Regions from separate parts of the Bacillus kalamii genome, predicted to be linked through region 2. Evidence: predicted binding sites of a transcription regulator. Region 2 holds the regulator's gene; each other region holds the start of a gene.

Region 1 (10,352 bases), 1.1 Mb from region 2:
AAAAGTCTTTTATATGGATAAATGAGGCAAATGGAAGATTGTTCATCACCGCATGCACAGGATTTTCATCCACACATAGAAAGTTGCCTATATCAAGGGTTGTTTTAAAATTTTCTCTATTGACTAGCTGAACTAGGAGCTGGACCCGATCACTGGCCTGCAAGTAATACCCGTGATTCTCCACACTTGTTGTGATGCCGAATTGCTTAGCATAATCCGCTACTTCCTGGCAGGCCCTGACCAGCAGGGGCAAATCTTCATAATATTGTTGAATATGCGTATCACGAATTGGCCTTGATGCCACATCATGCCTCATATGATGGATCCCCAGCTCTTTTACTGCTTCCACATGCTTTTTTACTCGATTGATTTCCTCTTTATATGCTGATTCAGTGGGCTGAATAAAATTGGCTCCAATTGCATAATTAGATAGTTCAATTGCTTCACTTGCCGCTTTTGATCTTATAGACGGGATTAATTCAGGCTGCTCAACTAAGTCAAAATGAATAGGAACCACTTCAAAATGATCTCCGCCATTCTCTTTAACCCATGAGATTGACTCCAAAAATGTCATTTCTTTTTTAAGCATAGCTTGATGCAGACTGTAAGAACTTACTCCTAATTTCATCCTGGCCTCCCCCCTCCTCTTTGGTTCATATCTGGTTTATATAATACTAGCTTTTCTTCAAAAAAATTACAATTATTTTTTGAATATTTTTAAAATTAACTCCATTTTCCTAGTTCAACTCATACTTTTGTTTAATTTTTATACATTGCATGCAATTTTACTCTCATTTATGTAGGATTTATGAACCAACAAAGAACCAATACTCCTTATGTTCTTTTAAAAAACAGGAAAATGGACCGCCTAATTTACAGTGCGGTCCATTTTCCTGTTTGAATTATATGTTATTTAACAGGGCGGGAGAGCAAGCTGCCTCTTTACATCAACAGCCTATCGACTGTAAAAAGGCAGCTCCATAATTCCCCATCCTTTCATATCCTCTTGCATTCGGATGAAGGCCATCGATTGTGAATTCTCTCATTGTTTTTTCTGTAAAACCACTGTTCCCATACATATCACACACAGGAACACTATACTGATCCCCTATTTCTTTTATTGTTTGTACATAGTTTTTTAATGTATAGCCTGCTTGATTGACATAATTGACATCATAAAAAGCCTTATTTCTCTGAAGAGGTGTAAACAAAACAATTCTGATACCGGGATTTTTATCTAGAATATACTGCATTAAATCATGGTATGCGCCTTGAAACGTGTTTGTATCAGCCTCTCCTTGCTGTTCATGTCCAATAGGCACATCCAATCTAAAGTCATTTGTTCCTGCAGCAATTGTGACTAAATCAAAGTTTGTATACTCTATTGTTTTACCTGTTGCATTGGTTCCAGGTCCATTTTTTGTGCCATTGGCCATCGGCCTTCCTGAAATCCCTTTATTCAGCACTTCAGAAAACCCTAGTTGTTCCCGTATAACCGTTTGATATCCTCTTGCTATCTTTGTGGTTTCCGGATATGGATGCCCATCCTGCCATGTGATAGAGTCGCCCAGTGTAACCCATTTCTTATTTAACCATACTGACTGAATCATCATCATCTCCCTTTGAGCCGACTTACTAATTAATTGGCGGTTCGAGCTGAATTTCCTTCCCATGATTATCCAAAAATATGAAACACATGCTTCTGGGACCGTTTACCCACATATGAACTGGCCCTAAGGCTGGGGTTTGCCTTTAACAGAGATTGGCTTAAGACCTCGAGGGGATGGCGCTTGCAGCTGGATGAACCAAAAGCGGAAAGCGCCGGTTATCCCCGACCAGCTTAAGGCGGGCTCTGCTTAAAGGCTGGGGTTGCCTTTAACAGAGATTGGCTTAAGACCTCGAGGGGATGGCGCTTGCAGCTGGATGAACCAAAAGCGGAAAGCGCCGGTTATCCCCGACCAGCTTAAGGCGGGCTCTGCTTAAAGGCTGGGGTTGCCTTTAACAGAGATTGGCTTAAGACCTCGAGGGGATGGCGCTTGCAGCTGGATGATAAAAATAGAATCTGCTATCCACTCTTTTTCATTTTCTAAACAGGAAAATAGCCATCCCTCTTTTGAGAAACGGCTATTGTTAACTGCTGATCTATTAATAATAATCAAAGAAACACGGGTCGGAATCCGGAATCAGTTCTTCAAGCAAGGCGATCATTTCTTCATTCCCTGTCAATCGTCTGATCGTGCTTAGGAATTTCGGCCGTTTATAGCTCAGCATCATCGTTGTCAATGTTTGGATGGATAAATGGACGCCTTGTCCTCCATCTCCACTCCACATGATCGTAAGGTTTCCATTTTCATCCCATCTCAATGTAAAGGTTCCACTATTCCACTCAAGAAGCGGATCTTCAACAGACATCACAATCTGCTTATTTTTCGTTTCCTTGAATGGGAACTTGCTCAAGAAGCCTTCTACATCGACAATTCTTCCCATGAAATATGGAGAGATCGTTTGCTTGATTTCACCATCTTCCAGAAGAAAAGCAATCGGCTCATGCACGCATGTTTTGCCGTGCACATAATAAACCATCGAGATATGGGCGGATATAAAATTCCATAGCCCACGCCTTGCTTCATCATTTAAATAAATGATTTCATCTATATAAAAGGTTTCATCCATGATGCGGTAATACATATAACCCTCTGCTTGCCCATCATCATTGTAGAAAATGGCACTCTGCATATCCACTTCATCTTCATAGAATTTTTCTTCCCAGAAATCCTCACGGAATTTTTCATTCCATGCAATTTCATTTCGGATCATCGCACCATTTGTCCGGCGGGCAAACATATCATAGACCTCTTTAATATCACTATGGTGCATATCCACCCTTTCTACCCAGCCGGATACGTGCTTATATGTGGTGAACTGGGTATCCTTTATTTTGTATTCCACGATATCGGAAATAATCTCCCAGCCTTTTTTTCGGTAATAAGGAATTGAATACGGATAAAGATAAGAAATATATTGCCCTGACTCTCTCATATTCTTTAGGCTTTCCTTCATTAATTTATGCAGCAATCCGTGGTTGGCATACTCGGGGTACGTCCCAACGCCGGTCACTCCGCCCATATCATACATTTGTCCATGGATATTGACTTGAAATGGCAAGGTTACAATTTGGGAAATCAACTGATCTCCATCAAACCAGCCAAGGGCCGTTCCCGGTTTCAATTGATGGCTTTTCTTCTTGATCATTGTCCGTTCATCATCAATCATTTTTTTTGAAACCTGGAATACATACTTCATTAAATCGGAAAACTGGTCTACCTCTTCTTCTTTAATTGGTCGCATCGTTATCTTTTTCTGATGCTTCGTACTCATCTTCATTTCCTCCTAATTTTGGCTTCCCTTTTTCAAGGAAAGTAAATGAATGACTATCATTCATTTTTTGTTTGTAAAAAAACAGGTTCTTCAAAAAGTACCTGTCTCCCATTCTAAGTTGTTTTTACTTCTTCCTATTGAATGCCTAATGCGCCATGTATAAATCGCTTCAATTCCTGTTTTTGTTCCGCCAGCGATTCAACCCGGTCATTCCCTAAATAATACCGTTCAGCTGCATCTTCAATCAAGCCGATCAGAATTTTCCCTGTCCTCTTTATATGGATATCCGCAGTGATTTCCTTTTGTTCGACTGCGCGCTGGAGCTGCTCCTCAAGCCATGTATAGTATGGTTTATAAATCTCTTCCCAGCGATCGAACGAATTATCAAAAGCAAGGCCTGAATAACAGAGCGCAATAATCCGCTTATTTTTCTCTGTCAGCTTGAATGTCTCTTCTATCATACTGTTTACCACCATGCCAATAGTCGTTTCGCTATCTTTGATGGCCTGTTGGATCCCTTTTAGCGTGTTATCCAGCAATTGCTCGGCAATCGCAGGTATTAAAGCGCTCTTGGAGGCGAAATATAAATAAAAGGTGCCTTGGGCAACGCCGCTTTCTTTAACGATATCGGAAATGGATGTTTTCTCGATGCCTTTCTCAGAAATGACCTTTATCGCAGCAGAAAGGATTAATTGATATTTCTCTGCTTTCTTTGCCATATTTCCCTCCTTATTGCTGTCCAAAAAAATGACTGACTATCAGTCATTTTTTTGATTTTATCAAATCACTTACTTTCGGTCAAATAATCGATTTGTCAAGCTGGACGGATATCAACAACTGCCTGCATCTCTATATAGTGGATTTCTTCAAAGGAATCCACTATATGTAACTTTTTATCCCATTCATTCACATGATGGATTCTCCCGATCATGAACTGGTGCTTATGGCTCTTATAATACGTTATAGCTACTTGCGTGCCATATTCCATCGCCTCCGCAATATTCTGGTCAAGTTCTTCCATTTGCTGCTCGTCAGGAATGGCCCGCTTTTCATAGGTATCCTCTTCCGCCCACTCACGAAGCATTTTTACGTGCTCCGGAAGCATCAAAGATACCCATTTTATACTTCCACGATCTCTGATCATATCCTTCATATCCCCTTCTCATCAAGCCTTATGCCCGCCCAGCAGTTTGCTTCGGTATACAGCCGTCCCGCCGGCTGTGTACGAAATAGCGCGAAGCAGCGATTTAGAGCCAAATCTTCCCCGTATGCGGTCAACTACATAGCCCAAATCTCGCTGGGCCGGTTTTTTCGGTTCAAATAAGGTCAGCTGCATGCATTCGTCATCACTTACATTCGAAAGCGAAACAGATAGCTTCCTTACCGTTTTTCCTTCATAATTCTCATGGAACAGCTCTAGGCAGACGTTATACAGTTCCATCGTAATGTTGGTCGGTGACGCAATTGATCTAGAGCGGTTGAATCCTCCGCCGAATTCATCCTTGCTGTAGCCGACGCCCAATGTAACCGTCCTTCCCGCCTTCCTGGAAGCCCTTGCTCTTCTCGCTACTTCTTCGCATATCTCCAATATGACATGCTTGATTTCCTGTTCCTTCTTATAATCACGCAAGAGAATTTGGCTCTTGCCGAAACTGATTTGCCCTTCCATGCATGGGGGGCCCATCTCTGAAAGATCAACGCCCCAGGCATGGTGGTATAGTTGATTGCCCATCACGCCGAATTTTTTCTCCAATAGCTCCAACGGATAATTGGCCAGCTGCTCCACTGAAAAAATCCCCATTCCGTTCAATGTTTTTTCCACACGGCTTCCGATTCCCCACATCTCTCTCAAGGGAGATAAAGGCCACAATTTCTCAGGTATATCTTCATAGGTCCATTCAGCGATCCCTTTTTTCTTTGCATCCAAATCCAGGCACAGTTTAGACATAAGCATATTAGGCCCTATGCCGATTGCACATGGGAGCTGAAATTCCCTTTCGACTTCATCTTTAATCTTAGCTGCAATATTTTGTGCGCTTCCCCACATGGGCAATGTCCCATCGACTTTTATAAAGCTTTCATCCACACTGTATACATGAATGGCATCCTTGGGAACATATCGATTAAACAAACGGGTAATCTCAGTGGATATTCTCATGTACATAGCCATTTGCGGTTCCACAATGTGAATGCGCGGATCGTTCGGGATTTCAAACATCCTCGCGCCCGTCTTAATGCCGAATTCTTTCTTCATCAAAGGTGAAGCAGCCAGAACAACGCTGCCCATACGTTCCTTGTTCCCGACAACCGCTAAATAGCAGTTCATCGGATCAAGGCCAAGCATGACAGCGGAACAGCTTGCATAAAAACTCTTCATATCAACGCATAATATATGATTATGGGGCATTGTACTGTAATCCATTCCTTCCCCTCCAAAAGAACATTTGTTCTGTTTTTAGTATACACTAAATGATATACGAATATGCGTTCGTACACAATATAAATTTATTTCCAAGAATAAAAACGGAAAACTTCTTCTAAAAATTCATAAAAAAAAGAGCCCTTAGAGCTCTTTTCAAATCATATTATTTTTAGGATGCAACCAAAATCGTCCATTATGTAAATAAAGATATTGTTCTTGGCATATATAATTATTATCGGAATACTGCAAGGCGACACAGTCTACCTTATCAGTTGCAGACACTTTCACACCCCATATTGAAGTATAAAATATACCATGATCTCCTTTTATCCGTCTATAGTTTAAATGATACGAGTGCAACCATCCTAATTCATAGTCCTTTTCTTTGTGTACCCAGAAATCAAGAAATCGGGTGCTTTTATACTGCTCCATTTCCCTCGATATTAATCTTTTGCTTAACACTTCATAGGCTCTGCAGTTTTCACTTTTAAGAAATTGATCAGCTTCCTCATAGGAGGCTGTACTGAAAAATACATTTGGATCATTAAATTCCACTCTCATTCTCTCCACCCGTTCAACTTTTAAAAGCCTAACTGAAATAATCCCTCAAGCCCCATTTAAAAAAGCTTCTCAAAAGCCACCCGCTTGCCTCCGTTCGCTACATAGATGATGCCGCAATACATATACCCATTTTTTTCAAGAAGTCTCTGCATCGATCTGTTTTGTTCATGCGTATCGACTTTAATACTGTTGATCCCTTTTTCAAGGCACATCTTTTCTGTGATTTGGAATATACTCGACGAGATGCCTAGCCCTTTAAGAGTGTTGTCTACAGCAAGTCTATGAATGACGGCACATTTCCCATCGCTAAGCCACTGGCCATCATAAATCCGCTTATAGTTCGGTTCTTCATCAAACGAAATGACCGCCGTAGCTGCGACTGCCCCTTTATCCAGCAGGACATAACTATTTCCATTCAAGATATCATTTTCTATCGTTTGACTGGTCGGATAGTTATCCTGCCACTGGTCAATATTGTTTTCTTTGAAATACTCCTGAGCCTGTTTAATGATCTCCATCACATGTTCTATGTCTGTATCGGTTGTTTTCCTGAATTCCAAGCTTCCTTTTTTCAACGCTATCATCCTCCCAATGAATGGCTACAGTTCAATAAACGTCCAGCTTTTATTGGCAGGATTTATCATACATCTTCTAATTTTTTTTGTCGAGAGCTCTGTTCAGCCTTGCCCTCTGCAACCAGTAGAAGAAAATAATAAAAAATCCAATTTTTGTGAACATTAAGGTAAAATGGAGGATAATATCCTTTAAACATAAAAAGGAGGAAATAATGGACATAAGAATTTTGAAAACGTCAGATGCGGAATGCTATCGGAAGTTGAGATTAGAGGCTTTACAGAACAATCCAGAATCATTTGGCTCAAGCTATGAGGAAGAAAAGGCATATTCTGTTGACATGTATAAAAATAGATTAGACAGTAACTACACTTTTGGTGCATTCAAAAACAAAGAACTAATCGGCATCGTTACTTTGTTTCAAGAAGGTAGACACAAATTAAAGCATAAAGCTTCTATTTTTGCTCTATACGTTTCTCCTGAAAAAAGAGGCCTTCAAATAGGTAAGCATTTAATGGATGAAGCAATAAAAAAAGCAAAGGGTTTAGACGGTATTGAGCAAATTCAATTATCTGTAGTGGCAAGTAACGCGCCCGCAAAAAAGGTATACGCTTCATTGGGCTTTCACACTTTTGGCAGAGAGAAAAAAGCATTAAAAATAGATCAAACCTACTTTGACGAAGAGCATATGGTGTTGTTTCTGTAAATTAGACATGCATACAGCTAATAGCCGTCCACCATTTATTACAATAGAATAAAAAGTGCATTTCGTGCCATATTGGTTCATTTGTCATTTATCACCACATCCATTCAAGCTTATTTCTATGAGAGATAACCGATCATAAAAAAACCTTCCCACTTAAGGAAAGGCATCAATAATAACGATATCATCATGATTTGATATAAACAATATACCCGAACTCTTTTTCCAGTATCGCCTTTGCTTTTTGGGCACTTGCCAGTGAAGTAAATACTCCTGTCGTGAGGCGGAGACCTCCAGACTTATAAGGATAAATAATCCAACCGGTCTTTTTACGCACAGCATCGGCAGCAGCTAATTGTGTTTGTTCATCCGGAAACGTTCCTGTCACCAGGCGGTAAAACCCTTTCCCATTTCCGGTATTGGGGTTATTGACGGGTGGCTTTTCCGTTAAATGAAACGCTTTTGCCAATCCGTTCACATGGCCAAGGGCAATCTTGTCCAGATATGCGCTATTTTTAAGCTTGACTGCATCTTCTGCCTTATCGATGAATCCATTTTCCGTAAGGATGGCCGGCATCCGGGACTCACGAAGCACATGCAAATTTGATTGCTTTTTCCCGCGATCGACAAAATCCACCTGCTTCATAATTTCTGCATGGATTGTGTTTTGATAAATAGACGTTGGAGCTCCACTGCCTGGAAAAATATAATCCTCAAATCCTGTCCCGCCGCCGGAATTAATATGGATAGATAGATAAAAATGTGCTCCCCATGCATTGGCTGCATTTGTACGGTCAGATAAAGATGGAAAAGTATCTCCTGTGCGGCTCATCTTTACTTCTACATTGCTGTATCTGCTCAAAAGAAGATTTTTTACCCGTATAGCAACAGCCAAGGTGATATTCTTTTCCTGAATACCATTTCCGATGGCCCCTGAATCGCTGCCTCCGTGGCCTGGATCAATAAAGATTTTTACCATTTTGCTCACCTCTTATTATTCTATGATTATAGAAGGACAAGCGTGATTTTCCATTGCCATTCCCACAGCCTATTCTTTCTGATTAGCCACCCCGCGGGCCAATGCAGCTTTTTCATCCAAGAGTTTTATTCTAGTTCTTTTATTCATTTACCATGTCCTTTAACGCAAAAAAAAGACCCAACCATTGGTTGTGTCCGCTTATACTATGTTAATCGTTCCACTTTAATCTCCATGCACACATTCCTTGTTCATCAGCCAGATGGTCAAGGTTTTTTTCAAGATACTCGCAGGCTTCCTTAGCAGAACCACTATTATTGAAAACGGCTTTTAGCCCGTATGGGTCTTTACATGGAATATGCTCTTTCTCTAAAACCGCCAAAACATAGGGAATTACAGGCAAATCTGGACATTCAAAGTGTAACCGGCTGCCGTTTTTTAAATAAAGGACCAAATCGAACTTTAAGACAGCTGCCAACATGCCCAATGTACGCGGCCTTGCCCTTTTAACAATCGCTGCTTCAGCATGGGATATTTCGCCAAACAGAATTCTTTCCGTTATGTCTCCCTTTTTGCCTCTCAACGGCTGGCCAATAGACATATCCAAACCTTCATTTGTAACAGTCATATAGCAAACAAGGGGCAGACGCTTGGAAAAGCGGACACGATCCTCATGATCATTGTCGACTTCAATCAGCACTTCCTGTATTTTCCCTTTGGTGTACTCAAAGAAATCATACATACAATCCTTCTCCCTTACATTCCAATTTAAAAAACTTAAGGCTATGCATATTATTTTTCATACTACTATTTATACGTTTGGAACCCAAAAAAAGTTTCACCCAACAAAAAGGCGCTGCCGCAACCGGCAGCGCCCATCTTTTTTATATCTTCTTCACCATATAAGCATACGTATGGTCAATGATTGTAATTTGTTTCTTCTCTTTAAAGCCTAAACGTTCATAAAGTCTTCTTGCCGCAGGATTATCTTCATCGACATTCAGTGAGATCGTATGGTGGCCCAGTTCCTTCCCTTTTTCCGTAATGGCTTCAAGAAGAGCTGTACCAATTCCGTTGCCTCCATATTCAGGGTTTACACTGACTGTGTCAATATAATAATCCTCCGGATCGGCTTCTGAATCCAACTTTAATTCCTTATCCGGATATTTTTTGTTCAGCACATCCAGAATGGCTGCATCCAATTCATCTGCATCTTTGCCGTGGTAGGCAAGAACTAAGCCAACCGCTTTCCCATCCATCATTTTCACCAGGCAGTTTTCGTAGCTTAAACGATTTCCCTCCGAACGGAAATAATCTTCAAGCTGCTCCAGCACAGCATTATCTTCAGTTTCTCCTGTAAGAGAATGGGCGATTTCATGAATCGCATCGTACATGAGGACAGCTGCTTCCTTTGCATGTTCAGGTCTTGCTTGTTCAATTGTCATTTTGTAACAGAATCTCCTTTTCCTCAAAAAACTCTACACATAGCGTAACACATTTTTAGAAAAAAGAATCCATGCATGATTATAAATGTGGTTATATATGAAAAGGAATATCATGAAAAAGAGAGGTTTCTGTAAGAACAAAAAGGATAGGCGGAGCCCCTTATTCTGCCCCGTCTATCCTTTTTCAATTGTATCTTATATTATTCTCATTGAATCATACAACGGGGAACGGATATTGCCTTTTTTATGAAGGCAATGACGTTTTACCCGATAATTCTTCTGCCGTTTTTCCGT
Region 2 (10,352 bases):
TTCGGTCAATTGTGTTTTTAACTGTTATGGTTAAGATGGATAGTATGAGAAAACAAGTCCCTACCTGTACGGAAAGAACGCTTACCAATACAGACAACCCGATTAAAAGAACAGCATATAAGAAAGTATTATGCATATTTACTACATTCCTCCGTTCAAAATATATTTATACTTATATAGACGATTGAGCGGCCTAAAAAGTTTCATTTTTTTGTGAATTAATTATATATAGGCACTTGTATAATGGTTTGGATTGTTTTGGAGCTAGGAAAAGGATGTCTTGCGGAGCTTATGCTACAATAATACAAAAGTGGGTTAAAGAGGGTATGGTAAGCGGGGGAGGTATATGTTTGTATAGCCAAACAGCTTTCATATTCTTTTTTTCGGGATTATTCTTATAAAGAAGTAGTCAGAATCACTAGCTAAAGGAAGTGATATATCCATATGAGTATTAATATGATTGCCTGTGTAGGCTTAAACCTAGAATTCAGTATTCACGATCAGATGCCATGGAGATTGAAAAAAGATTTACTCTTGTTCAAGGAATTGACGGAGGGCAATTCTGTGGTAATGAGCAGGAAGATTTATGAAATGATAGGCCGGCCGTTACATAATCGGAGAAATATAGTGCTGACTCGCAGGAAAGACTATGTTTTTCCTGATGAAGTAGAAGTGAAACACTCTATTGAGGATATCTTAGCTGAGCAAGCCGACAATGATTTATATATAATTGGAGGTTCAACTGTATTTAAACAATTCTTTTCTTATACTGACCGGATCTATTTAACGATTGTTGATATTACGTTGCCTTATGTTGATACGTTTTTCCCGTTATTATCTAGCGAATGGGTGTGTACTGAATGTGTAAAGCAAGAAAAAGATGCAGAAAATCAATATGACCACTGGTTTTGTATTTATGAAAAGAAAAAGTCTCCATCACTTTCTTAGTTAGGGGCAGTCCTAGATCCTTCCTAAGAAAATGGATTAAACAAACAGAGAGTTTGCTAGTTGCATAAGAACACATAAGCTAATCACTTCCCTCATTTCTAAAAATGCTAGGTAGTTGCCTGTATTAATAGTTAAATGGATGTGATTGCTGTTTTGTTTCCATAAAAGATCTTCGTTTTCCATTGCCCTTCTATAATTAAGGAGAGAATAAAAAATGGAGTTGTTTGGCGAAGTCATCTTCACAATAAAAAAGCCCATAAAGGGCTTTTTTTAATAAGGTCTTGGGTAGCAGCAAGGATTTGGTGGCGGTTGGCAAATCACGTTTTCTACACAGCATTCGTTTACACAAGATTCTGTATGGGGGAAATAATGCTGATGCTGAATGATATGCTTATTTACCGTAGTGGTATGCGAAGGGTGGATGTTAGGAACAACAGTTTTAAAGACATTTTTGTTCATCGAATGTTGTGTTGGCGACACTTGAGAAGGCGCTGTTTGGGTAGGATACATTTGCGTGTTGCCTGGAGAGACCTGTGATCCCCACGGACCAGTGCCTGGCCCCATTTGTGAAGGCCCCATTTGTGAAGGTCCTACATTGGAAGGCCCCATATTGGAAGGTCCAATGTTGGAAGGTCCCATATTGGATCCGCAACCGCAATCATTCATATTTCCCCAGTTTCCCCAGCCGCCTGAATTCCGTTTGTTTAGAAACATAAGAAATCCTCCATTCATTAATGTTTTGATTCACTAGTATGGTATGAAAAAACAAATCAACTGGTACTAGTTGTCTACCTATTTTTGGGTTTATTTACTAAAAATATTTAAACGGGAACGGTATTAAATAAGGATTCATCCTAAAAAGCAGTTGGAAAAATGGGCAAAAAAGTTGACGTTTAAGTGATTGATAAATGAAATTTACGTGTAAGTATAAAAAACTCTCCATCATAATGAGGAGAGCAGGCACTGCTGTTTATTTATTCTTATTTCATTTAATGCCTCTTCTATTTCCCGATGAAAAGGGACTTGATGATCTACTTTAATAACGGCTTTCTCAGCAACACTTTGTTTATGTTGTGCTTGGGTATCCATTAATGTATTGATAAACATCGGCAATTGCTCGATATTGCCTAAACTGATCTGTTCAGCCTCTTTAAATACGGTTGTATAATTAGCGTGCTGTTTTATCTTTAAATCGCGTAAATGCAACTGATAGATGTCTTTTTTACATTTATTCACTTGTAAGAAGTGCTGAATTAATGCCGTGCGTTCCTGTTCATCCAAGAAACCGAGTGATGTTTCGTAATCCTGAAGGCAAAAACAAGAGTAACATAAAGGTTTAATGGACTTAATGGAGACTGTTTGATTTGTATAATCAAAATCCCAATCTGTAAATAAGTATGACTTGCCCTTAGAAGATGAGCAAATATGACAACAGATTTGGTCTTCTAGAATCGCCTGTCTGATTTTGTCCCATAGTACTTGTGGCAAGTTATCGGCGAGATAAGCCGATTGTAAGAATGGTGTTGTTTTTAACTGGATGTTCAAGCGTAACTGATCTAATTGCTCTCTTTTTTCAGCAGTCATGATTACTTTTTTCTTCTTGTTCATTAATGGTTTTCCCCCTTTCTATTTATTATTCTAATATATAAATGTGTAGAAAGATGAATAATAGTTTGAAAAGTAAGTAAAAAGAGAAGGGGAAAAGGGGAGGATAGAAAAAGAACAAGGCAACTATAATAGGGCGTTGTATATCAGTGTTGCCGACCCTTCAAGCAGAACCACGCTATATGAAGAAATTCAAAAAGTAAAAAAAAACCGAACCAATGTGAAATTCTTCAAAGAATATCACATGGCAGTCCGGTTTTTTCTTACGGAGAAATACGGTTTCTCCAAGCCTCTTTATCTTATTTCTGTGATGGCTAATAAAGCGGCATCGGTTTTAAGGAAATGCCTATTTTTAGCGGCATTTTCAGGTTTTTTTGTGCATCCTTAAAACAGTTATACATCGTTTTCCCACCAACCGAATTGGCGGAGTGTATAGTAATATGCTTAGCGAATAATTGTAAATCCACCATTTTTTTAGCCAACATCGAGCCGTTCCTTTTTTTATTCACGAGATCATGGTCGAGAGAAAGATAGTCTATATGATAATTTTTCAGTATGTGTAGGCATTCATCAATATTGGTACATAGAACATAATTATTGGGGCACGTACGGAAATCATCAAGGAAAACGTTTATTCCCATTATATCATTCCTAAAGTTTGACATAGCTTCATTATAGCATTCTATTTGAATATTTAATATGAAAGAAGGCAGCGATAATACAGAAAAAGCGTTCCTTCATGATATAAATCACTTGAAAGAACGCTTGCAGTCAGTTGATTTCCCGGTACAATCCTATCACTTTTCCTAAAATAGACACTTTATCAAGAATGATAGGGGCTAGTGATGAGTTTTCCGGTTGAAGGCGGAAATAATTGTTTTCTTTAAAGAAACGTTTGACTGTTGCCTCATCATCCTCAGTCATTGCGACAACTATATCCCCATTTAAGGCGGTGGATTGCTGGCGCACAATGACATAATCTCCATTATGTATGCCAGCTTCAATCATGCTGTCGCCCGATATTTCAAGCATGAAGACATTCTGCTCGTATCCTGCAAGATGTTCGGGCAAAGGAAAATATTCTTCAATATTTTCGATCGCTGTAATAGGCTGGCCGGCAGTTACTTTACCCACCAAGGGCACATTGACAGGCTTCCGTTTTGGGATGAAAGATTCTTCCTCTAAATCTAGTATTTCAATCGCGCGCGGTTTGGTAGGGTCACGGCGAATCAATCCTTTACTTTCCAACCGGGCCAGGTGACCATGTACTGTCGAACTGGAAGCCAAACCTACAGCTTCTCCAATTTCTCTGACAGAAGGCGGATATCCTTTTGTTTGCACTTCTAACTTGATAAAGTCAAGTATGTCCTGCTGGCGCTTTGATAATTTATTCATTGATACACCTCACCTCAATACTGTTTGTGTCCATTATAGCATGGTATATTTAAGGATACAAACATATGTTTGAATTTTATTGACAGAAAACAAGTGTTCGTATTATAATCCATTGTGAAGAGCGAACAAATATTCGCATACTTTTCAGGAGGAGATTATAATGAATTATTTTATTCGTAAGCATTCTTTTTCCCTATTATTTTTTGTTGTAATATTATTATTTTCAGTCGTCTATTTTGTTATGTTAAATGTAAAAGGAAATCAATCCTATATTGAAATAGAAGTAAGCAGCGGCGATACCTTATGGGGAATTGCTGAAAGATACAATGATCAACAAATGGAAATACCTGATTTTATTGCATATATAGAACAAACCAATAAAATGAATGGTGAAGTCCTGAAAGCGGGCGATGTAATTAAAGTACCCGTGATGAAGAAACAAAAAGAAAATTTGACTCAATTAACAATGGAATGAGAACTATAAATAGATGGAAAGAAAGGATTTGGAAATGAAAAAAGCAATCATTTACTGCCGGGTCAGTACAGACAAAGAAACGCAGTCAAGCTCTTTACAACGGCAGGAAAACGAACTTGTTTCTTTAGCCAAGGAAATGGGTTATGGAATTATGGGGATCGTGAAAGAAAAAGCGAGCGGTTACCAATTGGATCGTGATGGTGTGTTCACTTTATTGGATGCTATTAAAGAGGAAAAGGCAGATGCTGTTTTTGTACAGGATGAAACCAGGCTCGGAAGGGGCAATGCTAAAATCGCGCTTCTCCACTGCATCATCAAGGAAGGAGTAAAGATCATAGCCTACTCACAAAAAGGTGAACTGGAATTATCGGAAGGAGATTCAATGGTTTTACAAATTGTTGGTATTGTAGAGGAATACCAGCGCAAACTACATAACATAAAAATAAGCCGCGGGATGAAAAAAGCAGTAGCGGAAGGATACAGACCCCAAAGGAATATCAAATCCAATAACCAGTCTACAGGACCTGAAAAAAAGGATGTTCCTGTTGGGGAAATTGTTCGCCTCAGAGAAAGCGGCCTGACTTTTGCTGATATAGCTGCGACATTAAGGGGATTCGGTTATCCGGTTTCTAAGGCAACAGTTAACAGAAGATATTTAGAATACATAGATAGCCAAAAAGAATAGAAGCAGTTTCACTTGCGACTTTTATTTTTTTCTTATAACATGGCAATGATAAGGAAAACCTTAAATGAAGGAGCGTCACTATGCTATCTAAAGAAAAAATCGCAAGAATTAATGAACTCTCAAAAAAATCAAAAAATGAAGGCTTAACGCCAGATGAAGCTAAAGAACAAACTAAGCTTCGAAGCGAATATCTGCAATCATTCAGATCTTCCATGGCAAACACGATCGAAAACCTGACTGTCTTGGATCCCGAGGGAAATGATGTAACACCTGAGAAGGTCAAACGCATTAAGGAACAGAAAAATAGATTGCATTAAGCCCTTTACATCCTTTTCCAAAGGGCTTCTGTATATTCTGCATATGATTTTCCCCGCTTTTTCTCGCGCATACAAGAATTGTTTCTCTATTTGTAATTATCTCACTATTAATGTTGTATAACCGGCTTAACAACTATATTATAGAAGTGACTAAATTCAACCTGGAAGGGAAGAACATTTCATGAAAAAAATCGAAGAGCTATCTATTAATAGTATTCGGACTCTTTCAATTGATGCGATTGAAAAAGCGAATTCCGGACATCCTGGTATGCCTATGGGCGCTGCCCCTATGGCATACACTTTGTGGACAAAGTATATGAACCATAACCCTAATAATCCGAACTGGTTCAATAGAGACCGCTTTGTCCTCTCAGCTGGACACGGTTCTATGCTTTTATATAGTTTATTGCATTTATCACATTATGGTGTGAGCATGGAAGATTTGAAGCAATTCCGCCAATGGGGGAGTAAAACGCCCGGGCACCCTGAATACGGCCATACAGTAGGTGTGGAAGCTACAACTGGTCCATTAGGTCAAGGAATTGCAATGGCAGTCGGTATGGCAATGGCTGAAAGACATTTGGCTGAAACATATAATAAAGATGGTTACCCTGTAGTTGACCATTATACATACAGCATATGCGGGGATGGGGACTTGATGGAAGGCGTTTCCGCTGAAGCATCCTCGTTGGCAGCCCACTTACAATTGGGCAGATTGATTGTTCTCTATGATTCCAATGATATTTCATTGGACGGCGAATTAAACCAGGCATTCAGTGAGAGTGTAGAAGGCCGCTATAAGGCGTATGGCTGGGAATATATAAAAGTGAATGATGGAAATGATATCGAAGAATTATCCAAGGCGATTGAGCAAGCCAGGAAAGATGTGACAAGGCCTACTCTCATAGAAGTAAAGACAGTGATCGGATACGGATCCCCAAATCGGGCTGGGAAATCTGATGCCCATGGAATGCCTTTGGGAGCTGATGAATTAAAGCTTACTAAAGAAGCATATAAATGGACTTTTGAAGAAGATTTTTATGTCCCTGAAGAGGTGTATGCGCATTTCGAAAAAGAATGTGTTCAAGCAGGGGAAACGAAAGAAAGTCAATGGAATTCTATTTTTGACTCTTATAAGCAGGAATATCCTGATCTGGCCGCTCAATTGCAGCTTGCCATTACGAATGAACTTCCTTCCGGCTGGGACGCAGATATACCCCAGTATAAAGAAGGAAGTAGCTTGGCATCCCGTGCGTCCAGTGGTGAGGTATTAAATGCTATAGCTAAAAATCTTCCGTCATTCTTTGGGGGATCCGCTGATTTGGCAGGGTCCAATAAAACAATGATAAAGGGAGCAGCGGATTTCTTGCCTGGACACTATTCAGGCCGAAATATTTGGTTCGGAGTACGCGAATTCGCAATGGGTGCCGCTCTTAATGGAATGGCGTTGCATGGAGGACTAAATGTATATGGAGGAACTTTCTTCGTCTTTTCTGATTATCTTCGTCCAGCTATCCGTCTTGCTGCATTAATGGGCTTGCCTGTAACGTACGTTTTTACACATGACAGCATAGCTGTAGGAGAAGATGGTCCAACCCATGAACCTATTGAACAATTAGCGTCGTTACGGGCGATGCATAATTTATCCGTTATTCGTCCTGCTGATGGAACCGAAACAGCAGCTGCTTGGAAATTATCGATTGAATCCACTAACATGCCTACTGCATTGGTGCTTACAAGACAGAATTTGCCTACATTGCCCCAAACTAATGAAGTGGCTTATAATGGTGTTTCAAAGGGTGCTTATGTCGTTTCTGCCTGTGGCAAGGAACAGCCAGATGCACTTTTGCTAGCGACTGGTTCGGAAGTTGGCCTTGCCATTACTGCACAAAAATCCTTGGCAAATGAGGGCATCGATGTGTCCGTCATTAGTATGCCTTCATGGGATCGATTTGAGAAACAATCTCAACAGTATAAAGATTCAGTAATCCCACCGACCGTTACAAAGCGTCTAGGAATTGAAATGGCTTCATCTTTTGGCTGGCATAAATATATCGGAAATGATGGAGAAGTATTATGCATTGATCAATGGGGAGCTTCTGCACCAGGTGAAACCGTTATGGCTGAATATGGATTTACGGCAGATAATGTCGTTTCACGAGTAAAAGCTCTAATTCAAAAATAAGTAAAGAAAAAGGGAAGAATCCTTGCTCAAAATGCAAGGATTCTTCTATCATCAATTCCTATCGTGTTTTTTCGACAAAACTAGAATATTTATTCAGCACAATACAGCAAGTTCCGAACTCTATCCCTTATATACTTAATGTAAAAAAGGATGATAGGGATGGTCTTGATGCGACAATATCAGATCTATTTAATTAAAGAACATTTTGCTGGCATGTATGTCGGAAGAGAGCAGCTCTTATATAGTCTTTTTCTAGATTATTATCACGCGAGAGGGCAAATAGCGCGAATTATCGGCCGCCAAATTGTATATGTTACGAAACGGATTCCTTCTCAATTAACAGATCACTTTAATAACGATAAGATAGAAGGTATGATGGTCCTAAATGATGAAAATGGGACAACCTATCAAATAGATTGCCGGACAAATAATGGAATGAAAAGTTCTGCCTCGCTTGAAATTCATAATCGGGTATTATATATTCAATCTGTAGGAAGCTATGAGGCTGAAACAATCTTTTTCGAGTTTATTCGCAAATGTGCGGATTCATTTTTGGCTGTCGAATTAGCCGAAAGCCGATACGGCTGGCTAAAGCCAAGAAAAAAGAGAAAATTAATATAAACCCTTTACAAAATGGGTACACAATATTGTATAATAACGGTTGGTCTAGTACACTAAATAGTAGACAACTTGAAGGAGGAAATAGTATATGGTTTGGCAAATCGTACTCACAGCTGTTATCGCCTTATTAGCCGGAACAGCACTAGGGTTTTTCATTGCTCGTAAGTATATGATGAACTATTTGAAAAAGAATCCGCCAATTAACGAGCAAATGTTGCGCATGATGATGATGCAAATGGGAATGAAACCATCCCAAAAGAAAATCAATCAAATGATGAGCGCGATGAATAAACAAACGAAATAATACTGTTGATATAGTAGGGAATTATTCATAAAAATGGTGTGATCAATGGTTGCAGAAATGTGCATATAGCATTTATCATACATATAAGATGAAGCAGAATCCTTTTTGTCATACGTGTTTCTTTCACAAGGCCACTTTCCTGAGTATAGGGAAAGTGGCTTTTATTCTGGATATGCCTTTTTTTTGAATATAGGATAAAGAGCGGAAGATTTTTTTCGCTTTTCAATATACACTATACTAGATAATATGGAAGGATGGGTATCTGTCACTATTTTGAGCATAAAATGTAAAATGACAGAAATCTGCCAGTAACAACCGATATGGTAAACTTAGGTGGAGAAAGGATGTGTGAAGATGCCAGTTTTAACCGCTAGGTTCCATCATCCTTTATATAAGGATATTGAGAATCTTAAACAAAAGATGGATATGGAGGACTGTATTGTCCGGATACAAAAAAAAGGTAAATGGTCAGAACGTTCGAAGCCAAATAGTATCGAACTCTCATATAAATGGATAGAGATATACAATCAAACACCAGAAGTGGTCCTTTTTGTGGCAGCATGTGAGATGGTCCACTATAAATATAAGGAGTTTCAGAAGAAGGCGTTGTCCGAGGCGTTTGTCATGTTTTTTGATGAAATGAAGGCGAGTCGGTTATTGCGTGACATGCGGGGAATTATTGAAGCAGCATATGTTCTGGAGTTAAGCGAAGAATCCTTGTTGCATACTTTAAAAATCTTGAAGGCCCAAGGTGAATTGTATACAGAAAAAAGCTTTCAGGGTTTTCCGGATAGCGGTAAAATTGCCGGGTATTGCAGTGATGCCAGAACGTTGACGAAAGACAAAGCTCAGGTCATCCTTAGTGATTATTGCAAGAAAACCGTTCCTCAAAACCCCGATGCACTCATTAGCAATGTGATGAATGATTTCTTTTCCTCCTGAAAATAAAACAACAGGCTTTAATGGCTAGTTAGAGATATGCCATTAAAGCTTTTTTGTTTGTTTAACATAAAAGTAACAAAAATGAAAAGGTTTTGAAACTTTCTCTTTATATAGACGTACATATAGTATCAGCTTCAATCTTAAGCTGGACAATGGACATTTTCAATTGGAAACTCTGATTGATTTTGTTTTTTGGAAGGAGGGTTTGATGTGAAGGTCTGGATTGGTTCCGTTATAGTTATTATTTTACTTTTAATTGGCGTCTGGTTTATGCTATCGCCTTCATTCAGAAAAATTGGCGAGACAGCTCAGAATTTTAAATCAAAATTAGAGGAGGAAGAAGATGGAGAACGTCACTCAAATGAAAAAAAATAAAAATCGCAGGATTATTGGCGGGGTCATAATTGCAATTGCCTTAGTGGCTGCTGTCGGTATCACATCTTTGTTCATTCAAAAAATACCAAATGGATATGTCGGCGTTGTATATAGTCCGAATGGAGGCGTTCAAAAAGAAACGCTTAGCCAGGGCTGGCATTTAGTAGGAATATTCGATAAAGTAACTGTGTATCCGATCCGAATGCAAACCGTTAATTACAAAGATATTCAAGTTGCAACTTCAGATGGAAAAAATGTAACAATCGATTTTGCCTTTACCTACAGCATCCAACCGGATAAAGTAGTGGATGTCTTCAACAAATTTGGTCCTGTTGATGTGGAAGCAATCGAGGATTCTTATTTGAAAACTAGACTATGGGATGCAGGCAGAAAAGCGATATCCAAATATTCAGTAATTGATACATACGGGGAAAAATCCTCAGATGCTGCAGTCGACGTCAAAAAAGTATTTGCTGATGATATCATCAAATTGGGCTTTC
Region 3 (10,352 bases), 1.2 Mb from region 2:
TTCATAAACTCCAAGCTAGTTCTCAAGTGAAAAGGAGGAAAAGATAATGGATTGGTATTTATTGCTCATCACATTAGCTTCAATCGTCATCGTCATTATCGGTGTCTCATTATTCAAGTGGCATGCCTTTATCAGTTTATTGGTAGCCAGTTTATTTTTAGCTATCTTTACTGGCATGCCGATCGACAAAATAGTCAGCGCTTACGAAACGGGCGTAGGCGGTACTTTAGGACATTTAGTCGGCATTTTGGCTCTCGGTACGATATTAGGAAAGCTGCTTGCCAGTTCGGGTGCCGGACTGCAAATAGCTAATTTTTTCGTCAAAATATTCGGTGAAAACAAAATGCCTTGGGCTATGTTTTTCGCAGGGTTTATCATTGGTGTTCCCGTTTTCTTTGAAGTGGGCATTTTAATATTGCTGCCATTAGTTATTTCGATTCAGCAGGCTACTAAGAAAAACATTTTATTAATCGCATTGCCTGCAATCGCCGGCTTGTCCGTTGTACATGGACTTGTTCCGCCTCATCCCGGCGCTATAGCTGCCATCAGCATCTATAATGCGGATTTAGGGAAAGTGTTGATTTATTCTTTAATCATCGCATTGCCGACCGGAATTATCGGAGGTCCCTTATTCGCCAAATTCATACATAAATACGTCGTGCCAACAAACGAACCAGGTCTTGTTACAGCAGAGGACGGAAACAATAAAGAAAAACTGCCGGGAACCGGGGTATCCTTCTTAACGATCCTTATGCCGATCATTTTAATGATTCTCGGTTCGATTGCACCATATTTATCATTGCCAAAAGGCTTTGAACATACTTTGCTATTTATCGGCAGCCCTTTGATAGCCCTTTTGATTTCCTGTTTTATTGCCATGTATCTATTGATCTTGAAGCAGGGCCAAAATCGAAATTATCTGAAGCAGCTTGTAGATGATTGTTTTCTTCCGGTTGGCTCAATCATACTCATAATTGGAGCCGGCGGCGGATTCAAACAAATTTTAATAGATAGTGGGGTTGCAGATACTATCGGTTCCATGGCACAGAACATGTCGCTATCTCCATTAGTGCTTGCTTTCCTGATCGCTGGCCTGATCCGAATTGCTACCGGCTCTGCCACTGTGGCATTGACAACTGCGGCTGGAATTGTTTCCCCCATTATCGAATCGATGTCGGGTGTCAATCTAGAACTTCTTGTAATCGTAACAGGAGCTGGCTCATTAATGTTCTCTCACGTCAATGATGCCGGTTTCTGGATGGTAAAGGAATACCTCGGATTATCAGTCAAAGAGACATTTAAGACTTGGACAGTGCTAGAGACCTTGCTTTCTTTCATTGCCTTTGCAGGTGCGCTCATTATAAATGCCTTTATTTGAAGCAGAAAAGCCCGGATGCAGTACACATCCGGGCTTTTTCCAATATCGATCGATTGTATTATTGGACTTCCAGGTGAAGATCCCCAGCCTTTACCTTTCCTAAAGCTTTTAATCCTTTATGCAATACGTACGTAATAATACCCGGCAGAACCATTCCTACTCCAACATAGATAAGGAATACCTTCAGCCCCTGTCCTGTCAAAATGCTGATTGGTGCAATTAATGAACTTAACCCCATTCCGCCCAGCTCATATGACACTTGTAAATTGAAAACCATTGTTGCAATTGGCGCAGAAATGACAGCCGCCACAAATGGAGGAATAATATAAAGAGGATTCTTGATCAGATTCGGAAATTGGACCTTAGGAGTCACAATCGCCTGTGCCAGGAAGCCGCCTAAATCATTATCCTTGCGCGACATTACTGTAAAACCAACGAATTGCACTGTACATCCAATCAGAGCAGCAGCACTTGATACTGGGTCAAGTTGAAGCGCAATGGCCAAAGCTGCAGATGAAGCCGGAGTCATCAATAAAATGCTGAATACAATTGCAAGAACCATACTTCCGACTAATGGAGAACCTTGTACCGATTGAGTAATTTGCCCGCTGATCCAATTTAATAACGGAGTTGTTACCATTGCCAGATAAACTCCGCAAATACCACCGATAAGCACTGCTGCGAATGGAATCGCCATGATGTCTAGTTTTGTTTTACCCGTAATCTTCAAGCCGATGTATGTAGCAATCACACCTGCAATGACAGCCGAGATAGGTTGTCCTGTTACAAGAGTGAAAGCACCTTCCGCACTGCGTTGAATAGCGGCACCGCCTACCGCACTGCTGGCCATCGCACTAAAAATGACTAAAGAGTTGCCGCCAAGCTGATATGCAATTCCCGCTCCAAGCGCTGGAGCAAGCAACACTTTAGCGGCACCGCCTACAAGCAATAACACATCCCAGTGAAGGTAGTTCCCGAATGACTCTAGCAGTAAACCGATTCCTAAAGTAACTAGGACAGCATTTGCAATTCCGGTTGATGCCTTATACATCATTTCAATGATTTTTTCTTTATTCGACATAATAATCACCCTTTGTTTATATAAATTTTCTGAATATTCAAACCTATAAGTGCAAATAAAAAACCCGACTTCTCAGTTGGGCGCCCATTCTATCCTGCTAAAGCGCCTTGTTTTAATAAAATAACAAGTCGAACAAAACATATTCTTAATAAAGATATGTTTTGCAGCCCTAGCACAATATAAGTATAATATTTACATTAATTTTATTTAGATAATCGATCATCGTAAGTGCCCCTCTCATGATGTTTGCACTTATGATAACACCAATTATCTGAAAAAGCAAAATATTATTTATATTTAAATAAAATAAAAACGTTTTCATTCTCGGTTAAATAATAGTATTTCAATATATGTTAATGGCACAAAAAAAAGAGAGGGAATATCCCTCAAGCATGAACCTTACTATTCTCCTCTTTATGGAAAAAGCTCTTCATCGCATGAAATACATCACTTTTTTGCTTTAAAATGTAATGGTAAAATTTCTCGTTCTTGATATTCTTATACGCACTCATTAATGTCGAATGCCGATTGTATTGATTGACCTGTACACCCTATAACCAAAACAAAAGAGCACAACGCGCATAAGTGATGCTGGTAACATCCTTATACCGTCCGCCTACTGAAGATAGGCAAACACTTGCTGTACTCATGTAATTATTTTATATGATGTATGTTTCTTTAGCAATGTTTGTCCCTAACGGCAGCATTGCTTTTTTGTTTCTATAGGGAGAGAAACAGTATGAAAAAGAAAATAACCGTAATCGCAGGAGAAACAGCCTATACAAATCTTTCTACATTTAAGAGTGTGGAAGAAATGAACCAAACAGTAAGAACATACAGAGACAATATCCAGGAGCTTGTTAAGCGTGCTGATGTGCAGTCTCGACTAATAAGCCTACTGGAAGTTTTAAAGCGCCACAGCTGCAAGCAAATCGGTGTGAGCTATATGTGTAAAAATACGATTGCTTCTTTATTAGAAGTGTCATATAAAACTGTGCAACGTTTAATGAAGAAACTTGAAGCCATGGCCATGATCCGCCAGGTGCCAACTAAGCGCAAAAAGGATATGAGACAGACTGCAAATGCCATTCAGATTTTGCCTTCCACAGAAGTGACCGACAAGACCCCTGGCAAAAAGTCCGATAAGTGTCCGACCAATAAAACAACTTCTGTTTCTTTAAAACAAAAGATTAAAAACATACGTAAAGTAGACGACACTCCTTCATCAACTGTGGATGAAAATGTGGACAACCAATCAGAACCGGTATTTTATGATCACACTTATGTTTCTTCTTCCATACCAAAAAGCTTTATTGATGCAGTAAGCCCGTTCTTTAGATCAGCTTCATCCATTTACCGACTATGGGGCAGATTATGTTTAGCTGCAAGGAAATCCAATGCAAACATACAATTCGACCTTCATATGGATACATGGAATAAAACCTTTAAAGAAGCCATATATCAGATAAAAAAAGGCAACGTAAAAGGGGATGTAATTGGCTATATTTACGGAGCGTGGAAAAATGCCATGTTTGATACAGCTGTAAAATTAAATCCAAATAAACGCTATAACTGGCTAGAAGCCTAAGGAGGAATGGATATCTGAGTATAAAAGCACTTCCCCACGAAGTTTATATTCCAGGAGCCACTTTTCAAACTTTCGTTTACGGTCCTGTGTAGTCGTGAATATCTCCAATCGTGGTGTATCCAGATACTTAAAGCAGTCCCTGTATGATTGTAGCTTCTTCCGATTGTCGAGCATATCACGTTTGTTATCGATCTCAACGATGTGAGTATAACCATTTCTTTTGTAAACAGCATCGGCAACCATTTTATTCTTTGTGGCCACAGCCATACCTTTCACAATGATACCGGCTGTACGTGGCTGCTCGACTGCATATTCAAGTATAGTTTCATTCTGCCAATCTAATGGGCAATTGAGATACAGGTATGCATCGTTCCGTAAAAGGGAATGTTCAATGTTTGTGGTCCGTTTGATTTCCTTTTCAGAACCAATCAGGGACCGACCAGTTTTATTCAGGTAATAAACCTTCTCTTTATTGAAAAATGTTGTGGATGTATAAGGCTCCAATTTTTTCAAGGCGAAACATGCATTACGGTATGATTTAAGATCGTGGATTCCACGAAGATGACGTATTGTTGCCATCTCTAATTGGTCTATCGTCATTAACAACATCTCTGTTCTGGACTGTGTTAAGGATGTCATGTTCTCGCTCTCCCATCTTAGTAAACATATATTTATCAGTAATATACGGGACCTGGACAATACGCTTTTTCTCCACTTTATAGATAGCTCGCCCAGGTATGGCCGGCAATTCTTCGGCTCCGTTTTCATCTAGGATTACACGGCTGGATATTTGAGCAGCAGCTATGAATGATAATCGGGCCACAATGTTCATTTTGATTTGCATAGGTACGGCTTCTTTCACTGGATATTGTGTACAGAATAACATACGGTACCCAATACCGCCTCCGATACGAGCTATCTCTGATAAGGTCTGCTGGCAGTAATTAGCGTATTTCTTCAGTTCACCAGTCAGAAGGTTAGGCGATAATTCTGCTCCCTCATCGACAATAATGAAGGTCCGTTTCTGAATTGGAGAATCAATGATGTTTGTATAACCTTGGTGTCGGAACAGTTTTTCTCTTTGTTTTAATTCATCATGAATGGTAGACAGTAACTCAACGGATTCGTATAGATCCGCAGCCACTCCTTTTACCTGGGGAAGACCAATATATTTTCCAAACTCTAAACCGCCTTTCAGGTCCAAAAAGTAAAATTCAGCGTTTTCCAGCTGGTTCATGAGTAGAGAATAAAAAGCCTCTTTAATGAAGACCGTTTTGCCGAACCTGGTTACACCACCCACAAGCATATGAGGATATTTCTCAAAGTCATGATATAGGATTCCATCATGATTCTTGCCGATCGGTACCAGCCATTTGTTTGGCCGCAGTAATCCATCATCGTAATTCCATTGAGTGGGCAAGGCTGCCTTGTACGCCTTCAGCTTCATAACTCCATCCACAAATTCAGTGGTGCAATCTTTATTGATACCTTCTATTATTGCTGTCAGGATAGAATCGAATTGTTCTGAGGATAAGCCGAGTGGAAGTGAGTAAATGTAAGTGGAATGTGTGTCCTTGTGGGATTCATTGAGTAAGATCGGATAAAGCATTTCATCATCTTTTTTTATGCCAAGCCCTCTGTTTTCAAATACCTGTTGGATCTTCTGTTTGTCCTTCATACGTCTTTTTGGGACAAGCGCAGCTGTAAGAGCTAGGACAGGCAAAGCTAGTATTTCTATCATTGTAATCCTCCTTGTAATGTACAATGTAGTCTACAAACTATCTTTCACTGTAGATTTCATCAGATGTAATTTTCAATGTAATTTACAGTCCTATATATACCAATGGTTTGGCCTTGTACCAAGCATTACATTTTATCTCCGACAGATACCTCTATATCTCCCTTCTTATTTCATCATCACGGCAGGCTGAATGTTCAGAAATCTAAATTGTGTAGTCAATTATTAAAGGAACAATGTAGCTGCCATTTTGACCAAGTAGATTAACCCTCCAAATTTCACAGCCTCCATTGTAAAATTTAGCATGCCATGATTGATTTTAACCCCCGCTCCCTCTAACAACCCTATACCTATCAACGATGCACCGAACGCCCCTACCAATAATATCCCTCCCATTTCTTTCACTCTCCTTTTCTTTGATAATTACAATGTATGGTCATTTGCCTAAATAATGCGTGTCCTTACAAAAATAATCTGTATCTATAACGAAAAAATCTTGATAACTTCAGTATTTAAAGGAATTTTTTATGACATAGAGAAATATTATATGGGTGATTACTTTGAAAAAATTAAAGAGTAATATTGGTTGGTTAATTGAAAAAAGTGACTACAATAGAGAGTTCTTCAGGAAAAGATACGGAAAATCCGCGAATACCATTTCATCATGGTGTACCGGCAAGAACTATCCGGGTGCAGAAATACTTTTTGATTTAGCAGATATTTTAGAGGTTAAAGTAGATGACCTTTATGAATTTGAGAAAAACGATTAAAAAATATATTCCATGCTCTTTTTTCAGATGGTAAAATTTACTTATGTTTTTAAAGGGGGAAATAGGCGTGAAGACGTTTGAATTTAAAGCTGCTGGCAAAACATTAGTAACCATAGATAATCAATTTCTTAGAATTAAAAGAAAAGGTGCACTAAATTTCTTTAACCACGGGATGGATGGCGAAAAGACAATAGACATAACAAACATGTCAGGGGTGCAAGTGAAAAAGGCAGGATCGATGACAAATGGATATATCCAATTTATCTTCATGGGAAGTAAAGAAAATAAAGGGGGCCTAATGGCGGCAACAAAAGATGAAAATACAATTATGTACGCAAAAAAAGAGCAATCATATGTCGATGAGATTCAAAAGTATGTTGAAGACATGATTGCCAACAGAAATAAGAACAGTGTTATCATACAAGAGGTAAAGACTGATGTTTCGGAAGAAATCAGGAAATTTAAAGCTTTAATGGATGACGGCATCATCTCAGAAGAAGAATTTCAATCAAAGAAAAAACAATTATTAGGAATCTAAGAATAAGCCCCAACTCAATGAGAAGGGGCTTTATTTAATTCTCTTGTAATCGTTCAATTTTGAGGATATCTAAAAAATGGACTTTATATTTTTCGAATAGGTATGAAATAGTAATTTGTTTCGTTACCGGGTCCAGGTGAGTTACTTTTCCTTTTATAGGCTCTTCTTGGTTCAAAGCAATAATTAATCGATTTTCTTGATCGTCCTTCGCTTCATTCAACTGCATTGCGATTTCTTCCAATTCATACTCATCTCGTTCTGGCCGCTTTGCTTTGGTTTTCTTTTTTGATGGTGGTTTTGGTACTGCTCCCATGTGTGACCCCTCCCTTTTGTATAATTCAATATTACAAGAACATTCGTTCTAATTCAAGTTGTTTTAGAACAAACGTTTGTATATAATTGTCATATTAAGGTTAAAGAAGGTAATGGTTATGACACGGATTCCAAGCGAAGAAAGAGATATAATCGAACAAGAAATTTACCTACCTATGGTTATCACTATCTTAGAAAGAGATAGAAAAGTGATTGATAAAAGCCATTTAAAGTTGAAAAAACCGTATTTGGAATTAGTTGATTGTACAATTAAGGAAGTTTATAAGGACATTAAGAAAACAAGGGATTTTTTGAGGAAGAATAAAATCAAGGTATTTAAACAGCAGAGTGACGAGTCCTTTACAATGTATACATTTATTTACAAAGGATATGAGGAACATCATAATTACTTTAATCCAAGGCTGAGGAACAAATGCGAGGAATTACTTACATACTATTTAAAAAGCCCCTCCAATTAAGGAAGGGCTTTTAACATGGTATATATTACTTTTGTAAGTTGACAAACAATTGTTTGTGACATAACTTTCTCTAAAAGAAAACTTAAAAGGGTTGATAAAAATCCACAAAAAATATAATAAACAAAATTGATGTTATTGGAAAAATAATATCCCCCATAGATATCTTTTGATTTACTTGCTTCTTGAAGAATGGAAATATCCCCAAGGTGAATGATTGTACAAAATATAAAATACTAAATACCACTAAAAACGTACCTACTACTGATATCGCATTTAATATCCCAATCATGTTATCACCTCACCTTAATAAATATTTCCAATTATAATAGAATTATTTAACCTGATTTAATTATTGTTTGTTTTCTTTGTTTCAACAGCCTGCATTAGTTTTGTAAGCTCATCGGGAGTTTCAACTTCTAATTCATCCATATACTTCTCCATTATCATCTCTTTTTGCTTCCTTGCTTGTCTTTCATTCAAGAAGTCATTTACTTGTGTAATAACACTACCAGTTTTAATTTCAACTGATAATGGACTATCGTTGGTTGGTGGTCTTACAGATATTCCTCCTCCAGTTGCACCAACAATAAGTAATCCCAATATTAAAATTGCTGTCATTGGTCCTTTTAGTTTAATCTTTCCTGGAGAATTTACGTTAATTTGTGTCTCAATAGAATCTAAATCAAAATTAGCGTCAAGTGAATAATCAAGATATTCCTCAGCTAATTCTAATATTTCTTTACCTAAAGCAAAAAAAGACGACATAGGGATATTTTCTTCTTTTTTTACTTTAAGGGACAGTTGCGCATAATTTCCACGAATATAAAAATCATGTATCATACTCTCTATAACATCTTTGTATTCATTTGCATCTGAAATAGTATGTTGAGCATGTTGCAATAGCTTAAACATAGGCATTTCAACGTCCCATTTATGAACTTCTTTTATCCATCTTACTCTCTTTCTTTTTTTATACGGACATACCCTTGAGTTAGCATCAAGCATTTCTTTTGTTATGTTTTCCTCAAAACATTCGTCTTCGATTACTTCGCCTATGGAGAACTTATTCGAATTGACACCAGTTATTACTACCGTATCCCCTTTTTTTATTATATCTTTAAAAATGCGTAATTGATTAGCTGTTCCACCTGGTCTTTGTTTATCTGGATATTCCTCTTTAACTTTTATTGCCAAATCTTCCGAACTTAATGATTTAATATCATCTAAAGTGATTTTATTCCAATTAATTGCAATAAAACCTTTTCTTCGATACTCAACATAGTATTTTCCTGATTGAGTTCTAATCAACCAATAGTTTTTGTCTTCTGGAATTATAGGGATTATATGATTCATAATATACCTCGTTATGTTAATTTGCTATAACCAACTTTACTACAAAATATTCCAAAATCAATAATTTTTTCTTAAAAAACAAAAAATCCCCATAAATTATAATAAGCGATTTTAATCTCTACTTCACACGCAATTTCTGACCAACCTTGATGGTATAGTTACTGTCCAGTCCATTCCAGTCTTTGATTTGTTGAACTGTGCTGCCGTACTTAATACTAAGGGCATAAACCGTGTCACCAGCAACAACCGTGTGATAAACAACACCACTCTTAGGAGTAAGCCCTAATGCTTTGGCTAGACCGTTTACATGGCCGAGGGCAATCTTATCAAGATATGCACTATTCTTAAGCTTGGCTGCATCTGTAGCATTATCGATGAAACCATTTTCCGTTAAGATGGCCGGCATGTTGGATTCACGCAAGACATGTAGATTGGATTGCTTTTTACCGCGGTCCACAAAGTCTACTTGTTTCATGATTTCACTGTGAATGGTACTTTGATATGTTGTGGTCGGTGCTCCACTACCTGGATAAACAAAATCTTCATAACCTGTTCCACCCCCGGAATTAATGTGGATGGACATAAAGAATGTAGCTCCCCACGCATTGGCCGCATTCGTACGATCAGATAAAGAAGGGAAAGTATCTCCTGTTCGGCTCATTTTCACTTCCACATTACTGTAGCCGTTTAATAATAAATCTCTTACCCGTAAGGCAATCGCCAAAGTGATATTCTTTTCCTGAATACCGTTACCTACTGCACCTGGATCGCTACCACCATGACCTGGATCAATAAAGATTTTTACCATTTCATTCACCTCATATAGTTTTTATTTTTCACATGACTTAGCATCATAGCAACCAATAAGAATCACATGGCCCTCGCCTCCCCAAAATAAAAAGCCACTCGAATGAGCAGCTTATTTGTCCTTATTCTTAAACCAGCCAGTATGAGTGTTCTTCCACACAGCATAGATGTTAATAATCAGTGCAACTAAAGCTCCAACCACAACCACGAAGGCATTAATGCTTTCCTGAGTGAACCAATCAAAAGAAATGCCGATTGTACCCAAAAATAAAAGGAGAGCTGTAAGGAAGCCCCCCAATAATGTGATA

The links. Region 2 encodes LexA, which represses DNA repair genes until DNA is damaged. Its sites were predicted from a motif close to CGAACATATGTTCG; they were not measured.
Region 1: the regulator LexA is predicted to act here: its motif matches at 5,856-5,869, upstream of ABC357_RS05015 (Y-family DNA polymerase).
Region 3: the regulator LexA is predicted to act here: its motif matches at 7,472-7,485, upstream of ABC357_RS16355 (YhjD family protein).

Annotation. Positions count from the first base shown of each region.
Region 1 covers NZ_JBDFMI010000001.1:991,962-1,002,313, reverse strand. Annotated here, with positions in the region: gene ABC357_RS05040 (sugar phosphate isomerase/epimerase family protein) at 1-628, opposite strand, end outside; gene ABC357_RS05035 (SGNH/GDSL hydrolase family protein) at 948-1,610, opposite strand; gene ABC357_RS05030 (GNAT family N-acetyltransferase) at 2,146-3,378, opposite strand; gene ABC357_RS05025 (TetR/AcrR family transcriptional regulator) at 3,513-4,097, opposite strand; gene ABC357_RS05020 (YolD-like family protein) at 4,193-4,522, opposite strand; gene ABC357_RS05015 (Y-family DNA polymerase) at 4,544-5,800, opposite strand; gene ABC357_RS05010 (hypothetical protein) at 5,954-6,355, opposite strand; gene ABC357_RS05005 (GNAT family N-acetyltransferase) at 6,418-6,936, opposite strand; gene ABC357_RS05000 (GNAT family N-acetyltransferase) at 7,149-7,640, shown strand; gene ABC357_RS04995 (N-acetylmuramoyl-L-alanine amidase) at 7,825-8,616, opposite strand; gene ABC357_RS04990 (hypothetical protein) at 8,825-9,355, opposite strand; gene ABC357_RS04985 (GNAT family N-acetyltransferase) at 9,498-10,058, opposite strand; gene ABC357_RS04980 (MFS transporter) at 10,303-10,352, opposite strand, start outside.
Region 2 covers NZ_JBDFMI010000001.1:2,119,510-2,129,861, reverse strand. Annotated here, with positions in the region: gene ABC357_RS10610 (hypothetical protein) at 1-136, opposite strand, end outside; gene ABC357_RS10605 (dihydrofolate reductase) at 445-948, shown strand; gene ABC357_RS10600 (CotD family spore coat protein) at 1,219-1,662, opposite strand; gene ABC357_RS10595 (hypothetical protein) at 1,891-2,556, opposite strand; gene ABC357_RS10590 (cyclic-phosphate processing receiver domain-containing protein) at 2,868-3,194, opposite strand; gene lexA (transcriptional repressor LexA) at 3,325-3,948, opposite strand; gene yneA (cell division suppressor protein YneA) at 4,109-4,423, shown strand; gene ABC357_RS10575 (YneB family resolvase-like protein) at 4,458-5,108, shown strand; gene ABC357_RS10570 (DUF896 domain-containing protein) at 5,189-5,425, shown strand; gene tkt (transketolase) at 5,607-7,610, shown strand; gene sirA (sporulation inhibitor of replication protein SirA) at 7,770-8,231, shown strand; gene ABC357_RS10555 (YneF family protein) at 8,320-8,535, shown strand; gene ABC357_RS10550 (hypothetical protein) at 8,890-9,477, shown strand; gene ABC357_RS10545 (hypothetical protein) at 9,688-9,852, shown strand; gene ABC357_RS10540 (prohibitin family protein) at 9,821-10,352, shown strand, end outside.
Region 3 covers NZ_JBDFMI010000001.1:3,296,924-3,307,275, forward strand. Annotated here, with positions in the region: gene ABC357_RS16305 (GntT/GntP/DsdX family permease) at 47-1,378, shown strand; gene ABC357_RS16310 (PTS sugar transporter subunit IIC) at 1,437-2,465, opposite strand; partial or broken gene ABC357_RS16315 (sporulation protein YhbH) at 2,846-3,004, opposite strand; gene ABC357_RS16320 (helix-turn-helix domain-containing protein) at 3,199-4,047, shown strand; gene ABC357_RS16325 (hypothetical protein) at 4,036-4,686, opposite strand; gene ABC357_RS16330 (FtsK/SpoIIIE domain-containing protein) at 4,586-5,788, opposite strand; gene ABC357_RS16335 (hypothetical protein) at 6,011-6,181, opposite strand; gene ABC357_RS16340 (helix-turn-helix transcriptional regulator) at 6,346-6,555, shown strand; gene ABC357_RS16345 (SHOCT domain-containing protein) at 6,623-7,093, shown strand; gene ABC357_RS16350 (YolD-like family protein) at 7,128-7,406, opposite strand; gene ABC357_RS16355 (YhjD family protein) at 7,525-7,884, shown strand; gene ABC357_RS16360 (hypothetical protein) at 8,230-9,237, opposite strand; gene ABC357_RS16365 (N-acetylmuramoyl-L-alanine amidase family protein) at 9,356-10,045, opposite strand; gene ABC357_RS16370 (hypothetical protein) at 10,157-10,352, opposite strand, start outside.